Regions from separate parts of the Paenibacillus lentus genome, predicted to be linked through region 1. Evidence: riboswitches for the same ligand, from Rfam matches in the RefSeq annotation. Region 1 holds a riboswitch; the other holds the start of a gene.
What was found. Region 1 has a riboswitch for FMN ahead of EIM92_RS21470 (DMT family transporter). Riboswitches for the same ligand answer to the same signal wherever they lie in the genome.
Positions count from the first base shown of each region.

Region 2: another riboswitch for FMN. It lies ahead of ribD (bifunctional diaminohydroxyphosphoribosylaminopyrimidine deaminase/5-amino-6-(5-phosphoribosylamino)uracil reductase RibD); the one in region 1 lies ahead of EIM92_RS21470 (DMT family transporter).

Region 1 covers NZ_CP034248.1:4,728,115-4,737,460, reverse strand. The annotation lists gene EIM92_RS21485 (MetQ/NlpA family ABC transporter substrate-binding protein) at 1-469, shown strand, start outside; gene EIM92_RS21480 (ABC transporter permease) at 539-1,291, opposite strand; gene EIM92_RS21475 (ABC transporter ATP-binding protein) at 1,279-2,031, opposite strand; FMN riboswitch at 2,355-2,508, shown strand; gene EIM92_RS21470 (DMT family transporter) at 2,636-3,622, shown strand; gene EIM92_RS21465 (DUF6612 family protein) at 3,942-4,916, shown strand; gene EIM92_RS21460 (radical SAM protein) at 6,049-7,635, shown strand; gene EIM92_RS21455 (radical SAM protein) at 7,660-9,225, shown strand.
Region 2 covers NZ_CP034248.1:3,122,499-3,131,844, reverse strand. The annotation lists gene EIM92_RS13990 (segregation and condensation protein A) at 1-668, opposite strand, end outside; gene ribH (6,7-dimethyl-8-ribityllumazine synthase) at 772-1,239, opposite strand; gene EIM92_RS13980 (bifunctional 3,4-dihydroxy-2-butanone-4-phosphate synthase/GTP cyclohydrolase II) at 1,307-2,539, opposite strand; gene ribE (riboflavin synthase) at 2,588-3,265, opposite strand; gene ribD (bifunctional diaminohydroxyphosphoribosylaminopyrimidine deaminase/5-amino-6-(5-phosphoribosylamino)uracil reductase RibD) at 3,364-4,470, opposite strand; FMN riboswitch at 4,807-4,982, opposite strand; gene EIM92_RS13965 (hypothetical protein) at 5,112-5,396, opposite strand; gene EIM92_RS23720 (hypothetical protein) at 5,873-6,055, shown strand; gene EIM92_RS13960 (RNA dependent RNA polymerase) at 6,018-8,762, shown strand; gene EIM92_RS13955 (hypothetical protein) at 8,759-9,346, shown strand, end outside.

The DNA.
Region 1 (9,346 bases):
TGCCTACTCTAAGCGCTACAAGGCAATGGAGGAGCTGCCGGATGGCGCGGTGATCGCCATTGCGAACGACCCATCGAACATCGGGCGTTCGCTGGATATGCTGGATAAGGCCGGAATTATCAAGCTGAAGGAAGGCGCAGGTATTCATGCGACACAGGCCGATATTATCGAAAACGAAAAAAACTACAAATTCGAGGAAGTAGACCTGCTCATGCTAGCACGGATGCTGGACGATGCAGATCTGGTACTGATGACGCCGGCCTATGCAAGCCCGCTTGGTCTAACGCCGAAGAAGGATGCGCTGTTGACCGAGACGGCGGAAGCCGACTTTGCGATTACGTTGGTAGCGCGTGAAGATAACAAGGATGCCGAAGCGGTGCAGAAGCTAGCTAAGGTAATGACCGGTCCTGAGGTGAAGCAGTTCCTGCAAGATAATTATGATGAAATCGCCATACCGGCTTTTGAATAATTATAGTTATAAACAGAATCCGGGTCTTCTCCAAATAGGAGGAGCCCGGATTCTTATGTGCTTCTACTGTTAATCAATTTGCTGCAGGCGCAAATCCCTGGTAAACCACTGACGGTAGCTAAGCGTACTAAGCAGAATACTAGTAATGGCGGCGGAACTGGTGAAGGCAAACACAATTAGGATTTGATACCGCACCGCTTCAACCGGATTGGCTCCGGCGATAATCATGCCGGTCATCATGCCCGGAAGCTGAACGAGTCCAACGGTCTTCATTCCGTCAATCGTCGGGATCATGCTTGATTTCACGGAGCGCTTCATGACATCCTGAACCGATCGGCGGGCGGTTGCTCCGAGGGACAGCAAGGTCTCGATCTCCCCACGTGAAGCATGGACGTCGCGCTTGAATTGGTTCAGGAACAAGCCGGCCACGACCATCGCGTTGCCAATCGTCATCCCGCTAATCGGGATAATATACTGGGGGGTGGGCTCGATAATGTTCAGTCCCAGTAGCAGACCCATCATTAATAATTCCGTTGTTGTAATGGCTACGGCCACTCTCCACCAGATTCCCTTCAGGCCTTTTCCCCGTTTAGCTGCATTTCTTGAAGCGATAATAATCATGAACAGGACAATGGCTATTATAAACAGCGGATGATTGCTGTGAAACACAAACTGAAGAACGTAACCGACCAGCAGCAGCTGCGCGGCAGCCCGGATCGTGCCAATAGCGATATCTTTTTCAAGGTCGAGCTTCTGCCATACGGAGATCAGCATCGTGACCATAATGAATATAATCGTGAAGCTAAGTGCTAAGAGAGACATAATTCCCTCCTACCCACCGGTTGTTGAAGGAAGCGGCGAGCAAGCTCTGATTCGGGCTGCTCAAAGAATTGATCCGTCGATGTTTTCTCCAGTAATGTGTTATTGCCCATAAACCAGACATAATCGCTGATTCTACCTGCCTGCTCTAACTGATGTGTTACCCAAATCATGCTAGTGCCTTCTTGGCGATGCCATTCTTGGAGCATGTCTTCAACCCGCTTAGCATTGCTTTGATCCAGTGAAGCTGTAATTTCATCTAACAAAAGTATCTTTGGGCGCAATAATAAGGAACGGATCAAGGCTACGCGCTGTTTTTCTCCACCGGATAAATCCGCCGCATTCTTGCTTAAATCGATGGCGTCAAGGCCGACTTGCGCTAGAAGCTTGTTCACAAGCTGATCGTCATAAGGAGTCTGATGAAGCTGATGAACTGTTCGTAAATTATCCTCAACGCTGCCAGGCAGCATGACCGCTTGTTGGGCTACATAACAGACGTTCTTGCGCCACTCGATAGGTTCGAATTGCTTTGAAGATACGCCTTCTAGACGGATATCTCCTTCGTCGGCAATGTCCAGCAGGGATAAAATCCGCAGCAAGGTACTTTTTCCTTGGCCGGAGGTGCCAAGCAGCGCAACCCGATCATGGCGAGATAATGTCGCGCTTACATTGTTAAATAGAAGAGCCTCGGGCGAATCGCTGTGGCTCTTCTTCAATTGTTCGAGCTCAAGGAGCTTAGGCAAGATAAAAGGCACCTCTTTTTTCATGGGAATTTATATAGTTCATTCTAGCAAACCTCCTCTGGGATTAGAACCCAGTGGCAATTTGTTTATTACATCGTTCATAACCTTACTTGGGATATGAGCATAGAAAGTAAGTGCGGAATAAACAAGAGGATTACATCAGCGGTGAAAGATGCTATAATGATGAAAGTGAAATGAAATTGCATGAAACAAATCATAATATGGTTTCAAATGTGACTTCCTTCACAGGAATGATCATTAATTTGTAGTAATCTAAATTTAAAGTAATAACAACACTGCTTCATAAAATACAAAATTTGAATATGGATCTTCGGGGTAAGGTGAAATTCCTGACCGGCGGTGATAGTCCGTTCCTTGAACGGCCTTCAGCCCGCGACTCGCAATCTGAAACTAGACTGCGACTGATCTGGTGTAAATCCAGAGCCGACGGTAAAGTCCGGATGGGAGAAGATCAAGGGTAAGCCTGCTGGTGGATGAGTTGTGTCCAGGCAAGCTTATTTGATCAGCCCCCGTATTGGTCGACGTTGTCGATGACGGGGGTATTCTACGTATAAGACTCCGTATTCAAGGTAAGGAGAACATCATGGAAAATGTATCTGTAGGAGTCAAAATCAAACCTTCGCAACCGCTGCAAGCGACCCGCTCTAAAAGTGGATTCTGGTTGGTCGTTCTGGGCGCTGCTCTTTGGGGGGCTGACCCGCTATTTCGCATCATCCTGCTTAAGTCACTCACATCCGCACAAATCGTGCTGCTGGAGCATATTATTATCGCGTTTATCGCCATTCCAGTTATGTGGAAAAATCGGCAGGAGCTGCGTGGCCTGGGCTGGAAGCAGGCTGGAGCCCTTCTCTTTATTTCGTGGGGGGGATCGGCCGTCGCTACCATTCTGTTCACGATGGGACTTGTTAACGGCAATCCAAATGCTGTTCTGTTGCTGCAGAAGCTCCAACCGCTGTTCGCTATTGTACTGGCAAGAATGCTTCTTAAGGAGCGGCTGCCGCGCCACTTCTCTTGGCTGATTATTCTGGCTCTGGCAGGCACTTATCTTCTCACCTTCGGCTTTACGCTGCCGATCGGGCATTGGAGCGAAATCGTTCATGTGGGCAGCTTGTTATCGCTTGGTGCTGCGGCTTTATGGGGCGGCTCTACGGTAATGGGGCGTCTCATGGTAGGTCAGATGAAATATGAGACAGTAACCTCGCTTCGTTTTTTACTGGCCCTGCCTCTGTTATTCGCGATTACCTGGAATGAAGGGGCGGCTTGGAATATTCCTACCGAGTCAGGTGCTTTTGCTGCCGTATCCTTGAATTTGCTCGGTCAAGCGCTACTGCCAGGCTTGCTTAGCTTGTTGGTTTATTATAAAGGTTTAACTACGACCAAAGCATCCGTAGCAACTCTTGCAGAGCTGAGCTTCCCGATGGTGGGCGTGCTTATTAACTGGATTGCCTTCCAGGAGATGATAACACTGGCACAGGCTTTCGGGTTTATGCTGATATGGATGACACTGTTCATTATTTCCCGGCAATCTCAGGAAACGCCTGAAGTGGCGCTTAAGCCTGTAAAAAATTAAGTGGTTCAACCATCATAAGTTCCGAATATAATATGGCAATAAAGTTAACAAGGTCAGCGGTTTTATCTTCCTTAGAGAAGAAGCTTGCTGGCCTTTTTTTGCGTTAGGATTCAGGGAATGAAATTTATATTAATAGTAAAAGTAAATGAGGCGATTGCGTTAACAGATGTTCTATATGTGGGGGGCGATAATGAGCATGGCGGAGGTAAATGACGTTCTTTTTTGTTATTGACAATTATTAGGGGGTTCGTTACTTTGTTATAGATATGTAAATTAATATAGGATCGAATTCAACGATGGATAAAGGAGGAGACGTACTTTGATAAATAGAGCGGCATGGGCGATTATCTTAACAGCTCTATTGGTGGTTGGCTTGCTTGCGGGTTGTGCAGCGAAACCGACTTCTATCATTGAAGGGAATTTTGCTGCAAATAAAACTGTAGGCTCTAGTGCAAACACAACGACCAACGGTGTAGCTAACGATGCAGCTAACGGTTTTGAGGGAAAAATTAAAGCGGAAACCGACACAGGCACAGACACTTCGACAAAGTCGAGTGAAAATTCGGAGTTGCCGGACGCCGGAGAACTCATTGATCGGATTATTGTGGCAGGAAAACAGCTGAAGAGCTTTTCGGTCGAAGAGGATTCATATCAGCGTATTATAAGTAATATTTCGAACACTCCCACGGAGCAAATCATTGATACGGTGGCAAGTAGCGAGGTCATCAAAGAGCCATTCCAGATGTACGCAAAGTCTAAAGCTAAGATGGGGACTGGGGACAAGGATACGGAAATGGATATGGATCTGGAGCAATATGTGACGGAAGATGCCATCTATATGAATTTTGGAAACTGGATGAAGATGAATGAAGAACTGAGCGGCAAAGCAATGCCAGCCATGAGGGAAGGGGGCAATCCTGAGCGGCAGCTGAAGCCTTATCAATCCGTCCTAGAAGCACTGGAAGTCCATGAAGAAGGAGAGCATTATGTCATCCGGGCCAAATTAGACAACAACCAGCTGCTGAAATTCGCCGACAGTTACCGGAATCAGACGAATGATCGCGGAGAGCTGTTAATGGAGAATAACTCCGAGGTAAGCTTCAGGAAAGCGAACATCGTGTTCACCGTTCACAAGGATACGTATTATCCTGTTGAAATCAGTTTATCTTTGGATATGGATAGGAATGTGTCTGGCAGCAAGGTCTCCATTGAAAGCGAGGCGAGGAGCAAGTTTTCTAACTATAACAAAATCAAACAAATTAAAGTGCCCCAGGAAGTATTGGAGCTTGAATAAACAGAAAGGGGCTGTCACTCTCTAGCTATCTCCTTAATGTAGTTTCTTAATTGCTCTTTTATTCAAATTACTACTTAATACCAACAACCCTATTTTATTCAATTTTTAATGATGTGCACTCTTGCATGTCCTTCTCGTTCCACGACGCTAGGTTAAGACGGATGACCTTGGAGATGACGCCGCCATGGTTGCGAAAAACAGAGATGACTTCTGCAACGCATCCAGAGAGGAATAGACAAAACCTGGTTCGACGCAAGGAAATCCTAAATTAGATGGTAGCTGGCGGGCGGTAGCCGTAACTTCGGTCCGAGAAGAGCATGGTTGCAGTTGCTGACCAATGAAAGAAGGCTCACCCCAGAGGAGGTTGTTGTCCCCGCTATTAGCCAATAGAAATTTGAATGAGATCAGGAGACGGAAAGGTGAGGAGTGATGGTCACCTGCTATGCTGATGAGATTGTGATGCTTGCTAGGAGAAGCGCAATTACTACTGGATTCCAAACACAAGTATTTGGATAGAAGCAAGGTGGTTGTCAGTGTCATTGCGTAGCAACACTTCAAATTCTCAAAAAGAACGGAAAAGGATTTCAACAAAACGCTTAAAACTCTTCCAGATTTAATCAGTTACATATTGATACACAGCCTATCTTTTTCATCTGTGCATTAAGCATTGTCGGCATTAAAGCCACGTTGCTCCGAAGGGGAACAGATTATTTATCAATTATAAAGTATAACAATCAGTGCTCACACGGTTGTTTCCTGACTACTGAACCAAGTGCGTATGCTTCGTGTTCTTTCTTTTTTTCTGAGATGCATATCGCTGGCGTCTATCCTCGAACTTCCGTTCGGCCAGTCCTATCTTAAATTAAATAATTATAGAAAAAAAGATACCATTTTACCCATAAATAGGTTACTGTAGTAAATAGAAGTATCAATGTTATATAAAATGTAAACAATTGTGAATTTTATCACTTAACTAGTCAGAAATTATATTATCTCCTAATTATTAAACATGATTAATGCTATTTACATCTTAATTTCTTTATTTACAAAACTATAGAATTTGTGATAACTAGATAATCTATAGATGAGTGCAGAGGATAGCTTGGATGTATGATATAAAGGAGGAATTTTGATGAGTAACTTAGTTAAGGTAACAGAAAATCACAATGAAATTCATAAGTTTAAGGAGCTATTTGTTAGTTTGAAGAACGGGTTTAGATTTTCTAGACTAGGTAAACCATTCAGAACTTTAAATTGTAATTACTTTCTTGATTCCGGCACTGGAAAAGTATTTATGATCAATGAAAACACCTATCGTGTATTAGAATGTTTATGGAATACTGATGAATTTGAATGTTTGTTTGAGTTAGTGATGTCTTCTGAAGAATTGTTAAAAAGCTTAAAAGAAATACAGGAAGCTGTGAAAAATGAGAATATATTACAGATGCCGCCAGTTGAGAAGATGTATAGCTTTGATGGTGAAGTTTTTTACGATAAGGATTCTCCCAATGTTCAAACCGAACATATTACATTAGAGATGACAGAACGTTGTAACTTAAGGTGCAAATATTGCATTTATCATGAAGGGGAGGCTGGATTCCGTTCATTTGGATATAGAGATATTGATTTGGATACATGTAAAAAAGCTGTGGATATATTATCGGAGTCAACGAAAGAAGAAGTTTATATTACCTTTTACGGCGGGGAACCTTTACTACGATTTGATATCATGAGGGAAACAATAGAGTATAGCAAAAAAAAGCTTCATAATAAAAAAGTGTTTTATAATATGACAACAAATGCAACGCTGATCACTGAGGAAATAGCTAAATATTGGGCATCTTTGGAGCATCATTCTACATTAGTTAGTTTAGATGGACCGGAATGGATACATGATAAAAATAGAGTCTACTCTACTGGGACAGGATCTTTTATATCGGTTATGCGGGGGATAAAGAGATTGGTGGAAGCTGAGGGTGTTAAATCTGCGGCCAATATTAGTTATAACATCGTCTTATCCGATGCAAGAGTAGAAACGTTGGATGAAATACAACATTTTTTTAGGAATTCGGGATATATACCAGCTGGGGCAAGAATCTCTGCCTCCTATATTAATACCCCTCCTAAAAAGTTGAGTTACTTAGGAGTTGGTACAGAGGAAGACAGACGATTATGTGAGTCAATAATGGAGGGGTTCGATCCATTAACAAACTGGAGTCGAGGAAAATTAAACTCTGGTGAGAGTGATAATAATTCACTAATATCAAAAGATTCATATGATAAAGCTTTAGCTAGAATACACAATAGAATGCTTTTAGGCGAGCCTACTCAAGCATTTGCGATGAATGGTTGTTGTATACCTGGGGGACGGAGATTATATATAACGGTAGATGGCGACCTTGCAATTTGCGAAAAGATAGGACCATCACCTTTTATCGGGACAGTAAATGAAGGCATCGACTATGAGAAAATTAATAAACATTACATTATTGATTTTATGAATGAAGCAACGAAATATTGTAATGATTGTTGGGCTGTTAACATGTGTAGTTTATGTTACATTCAGTGTTACGATCGTGATGGTATTGATATGTCTTTTCGGCATGAATTGTGCGTAATAAACAGGGTTCATACTGAGCAGGCACTGGTATTATATCATGAAATGTTGGAAAAAAATCCGGAGTCCTTGGCTCATCTAAACGAAATTACTTATGAATAAGGCATTTAGTTTGGAGGGGATGGCTTGAATAACTCAGTAGAAACAGCAAAGAAATTGAATGAAGTTCTTAGGTTTAAAGATCTATTTATTAATTTGAAGAAAGATCTTAGATTTTCCCGACTTGGGAAGCCTTTTAAGACTTCAGAAAATAACTACTTTCTTGACTCTGGTACTGGAAAAGTGCTCATGGTAAATGAAAACACCTATCGTATATTAGATTGTTTATGGAATACCGATGAATTTGAACGATTACTACAATTAGGGATGCCTTATGAGCACTTGTTGAATGGCTTACAAGAGATAGAGGAAGCAGTAATCAATGAGAACATACTACAAATGCCACCAATTAAGAAGATGTTAAGTCATCGTGATGCCCCGAGTAATCAGACTAAAATAATTTCACTAGAGATAACAGAACGTTGTAATTTAAGGTGTGACTATTGCATTTATCATGAAGGGGAAAGTGGATTCCGCACGTTTGGAACTAAAGATATTGATTTGGATACTGCGAAGAAGGCAGTAGATATATTGTCAAGATCAATCCAAGAAGATGTTTATATCACTTTTTGTGGCGGGGAACCTTTACTTCGTTTTGATATTATGAGGGAAACAATAGAGTATAGCAAAAAAAAGCTTAGCAACAAAAAAGTGTTTTATAATATGACGACGAATGCAACGCTGATTACTGAGGAAATAGCTGAATATTGGGCGTCTTTGGAGCATCATGCTACATTAATTAGCCTAGATGGGCCGGAATGGATACATAATCAAAATAGGGTCTTTTGTAATGGGAACGGCTCATTCCAAATGGTCATGAGAGGTTTGAAAAGGTTAGTGAAAGCTGAGGGTGAAAAAGCTGCAGATAACATTAACTATAACATAGTTTTAACGGATACAAGTGTAGAGACGTTGGAAAAAATACAACAGTTCTTTAGGAATTCTGAGCATATACCGACTGGATCTAGCATATCAACATCCTATCAACTTAATCCTCCTGAAAAAACTAGTTACTTAGGAGTTGGTACAGAGGGAGATAGAAAAGTAAGTGAGAAGATAAGACAGAGAATAGATCCTTTAATAAAATGGAGTGTGCATAATTTATACTCTGGAATCAATGATTTTGACAAAGAAAAACTCATATCAAAAAATTATTTGGATAAAGCTTTAGCTAGTATACACAATAGAATGCTCTTAAACGAACCTAATCAACAATTCTCTATGAATGGATGCTGTACGCCGGGAGTGGGGAGAATATATATTACAGTAAACGGTGAGCTCGCATTATGTGAACGTATGGGTCCATCACCTTTTATCGGGACAGTAAATGAAGGCTTAAATTATGAAAAGATTAATAAGCACTATATTACTGACTATATGGAAGAAGCAATAGAATATTGTAATGACTGTTGGGCTGTTAATATGTGTAGTCTATGTTACAAGCAATGCTATGATCGTGATGGTATTAATATGTCATACAGACACAAACAATGTTTGGAGCACAGAGTCAAAGTTGAGCAAAGATTGGCATTATATCATGAGATATTAGAGAAGAATCCCGAGTCGTTAGCGCATTTAAATGAAATATATTAGGGCAAGACATTAACTAGGTATTAAGGGAAGTGAACTTCCTTTAATATAGCCGAACTTACGTGGATTAATTATCAGTATAGTGACATGCGGATGTGCGAAGCTACCACGTAAAATCGGTATG
Region 2 (9,346 bases), 1.6 Mb from region 1:
AGAAAGGTTACGACGATCTCATGCCGATACATTTCCGGGTGCAGCAGCTTGGAAAATAGCAGCCTGCCCCCTTTTCCCATACGCTCCAGCGCAGAAACGACATCGCGAATCCGATCCTTGACGGAAATTTCGTCCCGATGGATACGAGCAACAGAGCTACGTTTTACGGCGCGGCGCAGAGCCTTCTGGAACATAGCGATCAAATCGGCGGCATGCAAACCTTTAACCGGATTTTCAATGACCTCAGGCATGAAAGGAGTCAAGTCCTCAGCCTCTTTCGTAAAGATAAGGCTTCGCTCCCATTCCCGCTCATGCAGATGCTCGGCGATTCCCTTGTACTTGCGATACTCAACCAGCTTCCGAATCAGCTCGTCTCGCGGATCCTCCTCGTCCTCCATCAAATAATCGAAATCGTCGTCGAATTCGATCACAGGCGGCTTAGGTAGGAGCTGTTTGCTCTTTATGGACAACAGCGTAGCGGCCATCACCAAAAACTCGCTCGTAATTTCCAGCTCCAGCTCCTGCATATTATCCAAATACTCCAAATATTGATCAGTGATTTCACTTACCGAAATTTGATATATGTCGACCTCTGCCTTATCGATCAGATGCAGCAGCAGATCCAGCGGACCCTCAAAGGTATCCAGCTTATAGGTTACTGTCGTCAATGGACATCCTCCACCCTAGAGGCAGTTCAAAAGGCCTTCCTTTGAACACGCGAATTAAATAAAAAATGCAGTACCCTAAAAAGGGTACTACATTAAATAAGCACTATTTTAGCAAATTCGTCAAGTTAGCCATTTCGATGGCAGCCATCGCTGCATCCCAGCCTTTGTTCCCTGCCTTAGTGCCTGCGCGTTCGATCGCTTGCTCAATATTCTCCGTCGTCACGATGCCGAAAATCGTTGGGACGCCTGTTTTCAGACCGATCGCCGCCACTCCTTTAGCGACTTCGTTACATACGTAATCATAATGGGAAGTTGAGCCACGAATCACCGTGCCGAGCGTAATAACCGCATCATATTTTCCGCTTTCGGCCATTTTTTGTGCAGCAAATGGAATTTCGAAGGCTCCCGGAACCCAAGCTACGTTCACTTCCTCATCCTTGACGCCATGGCGTTTCAAGGCATCTAGCGCCCCACTTAACAACTTATTCGTAATAAACTCATTAAAACGGCCAACCACGATACCATATTTTAAACCTTCCGAGACGAGATGACCTTCAAATACTTGTGCCATAATTCAATTCCTCCATTAGTTTGTTATTTATTTAATATATTAAAATATTTAATCTGAGCTTCTAGTTTCATTGCTGTTCGTTTTGCTCGATAATATCAAAGCTGAGGAGATGTCCAAGCTTCTTTTGCTTCGTATGCAAATAATTGCTGTTGTCTTCATTTTCCTTCATCTGGATTGGCACCCGCTCGACGACCTCCAACCCGTAGCCCTCAAGTCCGGTAATTTTTCGAGGGTTGTTAGTAAGAAGCCGGATCTTTCGCACGCCAAGATCCTTCAAAATTTGTGCCCCTATTCCATAATCCCGCAAATCGGCCGGGAAACCAAGCTTCAAATTGGCATCCACGGTATCGAGCCCTTGCTCCTGCAGCTTGTACGCCTTCAGCTTATTAATCAGCCCAATGCCCCGTCCTTCTTGGCGCATGTACAGCAGGACTCCTTTACCCGCATCCTCAATTTGCTGTAGCGCCGCTTCGAATTGCGGACCACAATCACAACGATGCGAATGGAAAACGTCTCCAGTCAAGCATTCGGAATGCACCCGAACGAGCACGGGTTCTTCACCGCTGATTTCTCCTTTGACAAGGGCTACATGCTCCTTGGAGTCTACGTCATTACTGTATGCAATTGCGCGGAACTCGCCATAATCGGTAGGCATACGTACTTCTACCTCGCGGGTAACGAGCTTCTCCTTCTCGTTCCGGTAGTGGATTAAATCCTTCACACTAATGAGCTTCAAGTCAAATTGTTTGGCGATTTCAACAAGATCGGGCAATCGAGCCATGGTGCCATCTTCCTTAATAACCTCGCAGATGACTCCGGCTGGATACGATCCGCACATCCGCGCCAAATCGACAGCAGCTTCCGTATGACCCGCTCGCCGCAAAACGCCACCTTTCTTTGCTATAAGCGGAAACATATGTCCCGGTCTCCGGAAGTCGGAAGGCTTTGCGTCCGGATCCATGACCGCCTTCACCGTTAATGAACGTTCGTGCGCGGAGATTCCCGTTGTCGTATCGATATGGTCGATCGATACGGTAAAAGCCGTACCGTGAAAATCGGTATTTTGCGCAACCATCGGTTTTAAATCCAGTTCTTCCGCTCTCTCCGCCGTAATCGGCATACAGACAAGCCCGCGTCCTTCTTTAATCATGAAATTGATGACTTCCGGCGTTGCCTTCTCGGCAAGTGCCACAAAATCCCCTTCATTCTCCCGATCCTCATCATCGACAACAATAATCACTTTGCCGCGCATAAGGTCGTATATGGCTTCTTCTACCCGATCCAATTGAATGTCACTCATGATTCATGCCCCTCCTCTAGCTGTTTTATATATTTAAATTAAAGCGAGTCATGCAAACCCGTTCTTCATTAGGAATGGCATATCAATACCTGGCGATGGAACTTCCGTCCCTGCCGGCTTAGTCGTATTGCTCTTGCCGAAGACGAGCAAATGCTCGACGTATTTGCCAAGTATGTCACATTCCAAATTCACTGAATCACCCTGACGTTTATAGGCAAGCACGGTTTCTGCCAACGTGTGTGGAATAATCGATACGCTGAAACTATTCCCTTCTGCTGCAACTACCGTTAGGCTTATCCCGTCAATGGTAATGGAGCCTTTGGGAATGATGTATTTAAACAAGGCTTTCTCCGCAGGAGTTATTTCAAATACAACCGCATTCTGATCCTGCTTAATCCCTGTGATCGTTCCTACTCCGTCCACATGTCCTTGAACGATATGTCCGCCGAAGCGACCATCTGCAGCCATTGCCCGCTCCAAATTCACTTTGCTGCCCGATCTAAGCTGGCTTAAATTCGTGTTGCGAAACGTTTGCGGCATGACATCAACTGTAAAAGATGAACGGTCGAATTGCGTTGCCGTCAGGCAAACTCCGTTAACAGCCACGCTATCGCCAAGCTTCATTCCTTGCGTCACTACGTTTGCATTTATATGGATAATCATCGCTTCGCCTTTGCTCTGGATCGACTTAATCGCCCCTACTTCTTCAACTAGTCCCGTAAACACGCAGCTTCCTCCTTTTGATGTTTACTACGCTGACCCCTTGGGTTAAATTGGTAATGCAGGGTTTGCTTTTATTCCATTGCTGTTCAGCATAAGCACACTCAATTAGCGTCCCAGACAGGATACCCCGCGATACAAACGTTGTCGCCGATTTGCTCCACAGTTAAGTCGCTTAATGCGACCGCATCCTTCATCAGCTCAAAGCCGTCGAATACAAAGCTCCCCGGGGCATTCAAGCCGCCAATCAGCTTAGGTGCCAGGAACAGAATCACTTCATCGACGAGCTTCTCCTGAAGCAGAGAGCCGTTCAGGCGGCCTCCTCCTTCGACAAGCACGGACGACACTCCGATCTCACCAAGCTTCTCCAAACCTAAGCGAAGATCCACCTGCGGCCCCTCGCCGCACACAATGATTTGCACACCGCGCTTGGTTAGCGAATCCCGTCTTTCTTCGGATGCTTGCGCCGTTGTAAGCAGGACCGTTTGAGCAGCGCCGTCGTGAAGCATTGTCGCTTCATCGGGAATCCGGAGCTTCGAGTCAACGACGATTCTAATCGGCGAGATTCCAGGTACTGTCAACCTCGTCGTTAATGAAGGATTATCTGCGATGACCGTCTCTACACCCACCATGATCCCGTTATGACGGTGGCGCATTGTATGTACGCGCTCGCGTGCTACTTCATTAGAAATCCACTTGCTGTCTCCACTTCTTGAAGCGATCTTCCCATCTAACGTGCTCGCGGTTTTAATCGTAACATAGGGCAATTTTGTCGTGATGTATTTAATAAATTTACGGTTCAACTTGATCGCTTCATCTCGCAGTACACCAACCTGTACCTCAATCCCGTTGCGCCGCAGCAGCTCGATCCCTCTTCCTGCAACCTGAGGATTCGGGTCCTCACAGGCGACAACAACGCGGCTTACGCCTGCTTTGATCAAGCCTTCACTGCATGGTGGCGTCGCCCCATAATGACTGCACGGCTCCAGGGTAACATACACGGTGCCTCCTTTAGCCGCTTCACCGGCCATATTCAGCGCGTGGACTTCGGCATGCGGGGTTCCGCGCTTCAAATGGCTACCAAGCCCGACGACCTCGCCATCCCTTACGACAACAGCTCCGACGACCGGATTAACACCGGTTTGCCCTTGTGACCGATTCGCCATATCCAGCGCTAATTTCATATAGTATTCGTCATTAATAATTTCCAAGTATGTTTCACCTCCGCTGACTTGACAAACTGTACTGAGCAGCTGTTGTACTGATGCAAAAATAAATACAAAAGCCCCATCGAATAATTCCGATGGGGCAATGAGAGTTCATGATACGCAAAGTGAAAGCATGAATTGAATACAAGCAAACAAACGGTAATAGAAGGACTAACTTCCTAATCCGCCGTCACTCGGCCAACTCTCCAAGCATCTCTCAATTTCACAATGGATCGCTATAATCCGCAATCCGCGAAATGAACTTTGTGAAAATTAGAACTTGCAAGTTATGCTTTGACTGTTCTGAATATACTCGTACTCAATACGTCATATATTCTGCGTTTACTTCTCCCATCCAGACTATACTGTCGGTCCCGGAATCTCACCGGCTCAGCCGCATGCTTATTATGAAGTGCATACGGGTCACGGACTTATACTTGCTTCAAACCATCCATATAGTGGCTGAAGCAGTCATCACCGTCGGTAGGGAATTTCACCCTGCCCCGAAGTTAACGTTAAAGTATTTAATTATGGATTTGTTCTAAGTAACTGCTGACTTCGTTAAAATCGTACCATCAAAAAAACTAAAAAGCAAGGCGCTAATCTAAAAGCACACCTTGCAGAACAAAGCTTGTCACATTTTTTTATAATAATTGATCAAAAAACTGCTCCTTTAAACATTTATTGCTATGCACGGTAAACACATATTTCCATTCATTATCTTCAGGTTCAAGCCACTCAAATAAATAAGAGATGCTATGTCCCCTTCTTCTCATACTAAAGCATCGGATTATTGTTTCCTGGTCATAAGAATAGTCTACTAATACTTTGCCAACTTCAATGAGCGGGCTTTCAACCTCTTTTGCTGCACACTCATCTGCATCTTTCTTCCTTAAATAAACACTGCCACAATGCATACAGTTATACATATAATCACTCTCATTTTATATATTGTAAATTTCCCTTTTTCTAACAGGTCATGGTTAAGCAAAATAGTACGAACAGAAATCCATACTTGCGCTTTTTTAATGTTTGAGGAAAAGAATATCTCTAGTAGCTATCATTTTCAAGCCATTGTTTTCAATAGGTACTAGGAAGAATACACCCCCTTTTTTCCGACCGAGCTCTCTTTGCAGCCCAAATTTTAATATAAAGTTATAAAAAGGTTTGTATAGAACGAGTGTTTGCCTTTCGTTAAAATCCATGCTAGTATTACCTTATTGGTAACATCGATTCATTCATATTAAAACATGCTGGGGCTAAGATTTCAATAGGGAAACCCAACAAATAACGTGCGATATTCGAGTGTGTATCTATATTTCCTAAAGAAGAATCTTTAATCTTCATAGTAATCTCGATTTATTTAAATACCATTTCGGCAACACCAATAGAGGGGGTGATATGAATGAGATACGGACATTCCAGGCAAACCTGGCAAGATTTATACTACGATGATGAAATCGACGACCGAAGTGAAATTTTTGACGAAGACATGCAGGAAATTATCATCCTTGCAGCAGAGAATCTTTATACTCCAGGGGGTAATTATATTGGGAAAACTATCAGCTTCTTTAAATTACGTCTTTAAAATTCGTTCCTCCAGGCTTCGGAAGGCCAAATGGAATCTTACCCTTACGATCGAAGAAGCGATGAGAAACGAAGAAGTCGTAGCATTGGCGGATAGTACGGCGCTGCGGTTCATTTTGGAAATAGAACATCAAGAAAATCAAGATCCATACATATCAAACATCCGGGATCAGATTCATACTTTAAAAATGAAAGATAACATAACTGCAAATAAAAAAAAGCTCAGCACTTTATATAAACAATTATACAAAGCCTCATTCGTTTCCAGTTACCTAAGCGTTGTTATTGACAACAATCAGGACTATGATCGCTTAAACAGTAAGAAAGGCTTTTATATCAATGGTATTAAATATAGAAGATTACTCGCAACGACAAGCGGAGCGAAAAATAGTACCGTAGTCTTTGTAAATTGTGACATCTACGACGAGCTAATGAGAAGGATTGATAACGGCAGGAATCTGAACATACCATTTGTCCCCGCCAGACTTGAAGCCTACAAATCCCTAGTATGCAGTACGAGCACACCCGTGCCCCATCCAAATGGCATTCTGGTCGTAAACGATTGTGAAACCTCGTTCTTCAACAATGTCATTGAAATTGACGATTCAGTCACAAAGAAGTTTCCCAAATTGAGATACAAAGAACATTATGACATCAAACTAAACGAAAGCGATGGTTATGGACTGATCCTCCCTTCCCTTAGCGAAAAATGGGCCAAGCAGCTTGGGGAAAATTACATACCTAGCGGTTTTTGCATTCGAAATGCATTTGCGAAAGGCATGCTGTTTACATTCGATTTCCATGCTTTTGCGGAGCAGATCGCTGAAAACTATATCGTAAAGGATGTTTGGGGACATGAAAGAGATATCCGTCAGGTGGAAATTGTTCTGACAGCCTCGATGCTCAAATTATGGGATTCCTATGATCATCTTGAACACTATCTCCAGAACTGCCGGCAAAACAACTACACCTTCAGTGTCACCAAAGTGACTCCGGAGACGCTGGAGGATGAACGAAACCTTAATTACCAGTTCATTCAGTCCCTGGATCTGTCTGACGAGCAAATCCGGTCGCTAATTACGCCGACCCTGGATGAAATCAATGATATTTTAGGACTCGATCCTTATAAGAGCATCCTGTATTTAAACGGCAAAAACATTTCAACAGATACATTCCACAAAAAAGGCAATGATTTCTCCAAAGCCCTTATGGCTGAGCCAAGCATCATTCATGATCCTTTCATCAGGAATAAAATTTACGGAATGATCAGGAAAAGAATTAACGACGCCAAGGTTGGCGTAATAAAAGTAGCCGGAAACTTCTCTACTATCTCAGGCGATCCCTTCAGCCTCTGTCAGAGCATGTTCGGCATGGAGGTCACGGGACTGCTTCCTGCCGGCTCCTTCTATTCAAAATACTGGAATGACAGAGACGTCAGCCAGGTCGCCTGCTTCAGAGCGCCGATGACCTGCGCGGAAAACATCAGAATTCTGCGATTGGAAAATACACCGGAAATGAATTACTGGTACAAATATATGAATACGGTCACGATTTTCAATTCATGGGACACCACCGCCCATGCACTGAACGGAGCGGACAAGGATGGTGACGCCGTTCTCACTACTAATAACAAGGTGCTGCTGGATAGTATCGAGAAATTGCCTGCCATCGTATGTGTCCAGAAAATCGCCGAGAAAAAAATCGTAACCGAAGAAGACACCATCCAAGCGAACAAAAACAGCTTCGGCGATGAAATAGGCAAAGTCACAAACCGGATTACGTCCATGTTCGATGTCCGCGCCAAGTTCCCGAAAGACAGCAAGGAATATAGAACATTAACCTATCGCATTCAATGCGGTCAAAATTATCAGCAGAACGCAATCGATAAAACGAAAGGCATCAATAGCAAGGACATGCCCAAAGAGTGGTATGACCGCCATGCCGCCGACGCTTCTAAGGATCGGGAAATGAATCTGCGCATCCTCGCTGACAAGAAGCCTTATTTTTTCGGATACATCTATCCCGAGCTGCAAAAACAATATCGCAGTCATATCAAAGCCTATGAAATGAACTGCATGGAAAGATTCAGAATCAGCCTTAGCGAGCTTATATCCAAAGAAGAACGAACAGACAACGAACAATTATTTTTGCAAAATTACTATAACTATATGCCCCTCTCCGTCAGCAGCTCGGTGATGAACCGATTGTGCTGGATGGTTGAGGATGCATTCGATCGCACAAGAGAATCTGCGTCCAGAACGGAATTTGACTACAGCATTTACAAAACAGCGAAGCCCTACTCAAAAAGAAGCTATCAACAATTAGCAGAAGTGCTGGAGAGGTATCAGGAAGCCGTTAAGAGCCATGCCCTATCAGCGAGGAAATCTCGAATGACGGAAGATGAAGCAAAATCCGCCAGAATGCTGTTCAAGCAATCCTTCAAGCGGGAAGTGTATGAAAAATGCAGCAACACAGAAGATGTGTGCAATATTCTACTGGACTTATGCTATAGCAAAAATACAACCAAGCAAATCGTTTGGGACATTTGCAGCGACCAAATCTTACTCAATTTGTTAGAGAGAAACGGTCATACCATCATTTATCCGCGGCTGGATCTGGAGGGCAGCATTCCCTTCGGCGGAAATTTGTTTTCGCTTGAAACTGTAAAGTTAAAAGATCTTGATGATAAGGAGCTGAAACCCGCATGAAATTGATCATTAACGAAAAAAAGCTGGTTCAACAGGCGCTGACGGAAGGCTATATCCATCAGAAAATTTCTAAAACCATAACCTGTTTAATCAAACACTACTATTCGCTTGGATTGAATCGGCTGGAGGTTCGCGAGGAGATTGAGCTTTTCATGAAGACCCACTATCCCCAATTTAACAGCGTCAAATGGCAGGATACTTTAGACCGATGGGTTAAAACGATTGAAAAACAGGAACATTCGCTTTTGGAAATTAAGCAAGTCGTCATCACGAACAAAGAACTGGCCTACATCAAAAGCTTGAATAGCCTTGTTCATGAAAGGTTGGCCTTTGTCTACTTGGTGTACGGCAAAATTTTCAACAAGATGAACGGCAATGACTCCTATTGGGTGAATACGCCGCGTAGTGAGATATTCAAAGATGCCAAGGTGACTGCGAATAGCATGAAGCAGGGGCTGCTCGTCAACGATCTCATCACGCTTGGCGCAATTGAACCGACTTTGAATACCAAGAAATTGAGCAAAAAAGTATTGTTTGCGGCGGATCAGGACACAGCAGGAATCATCATTAGAGATTTCAGAAAT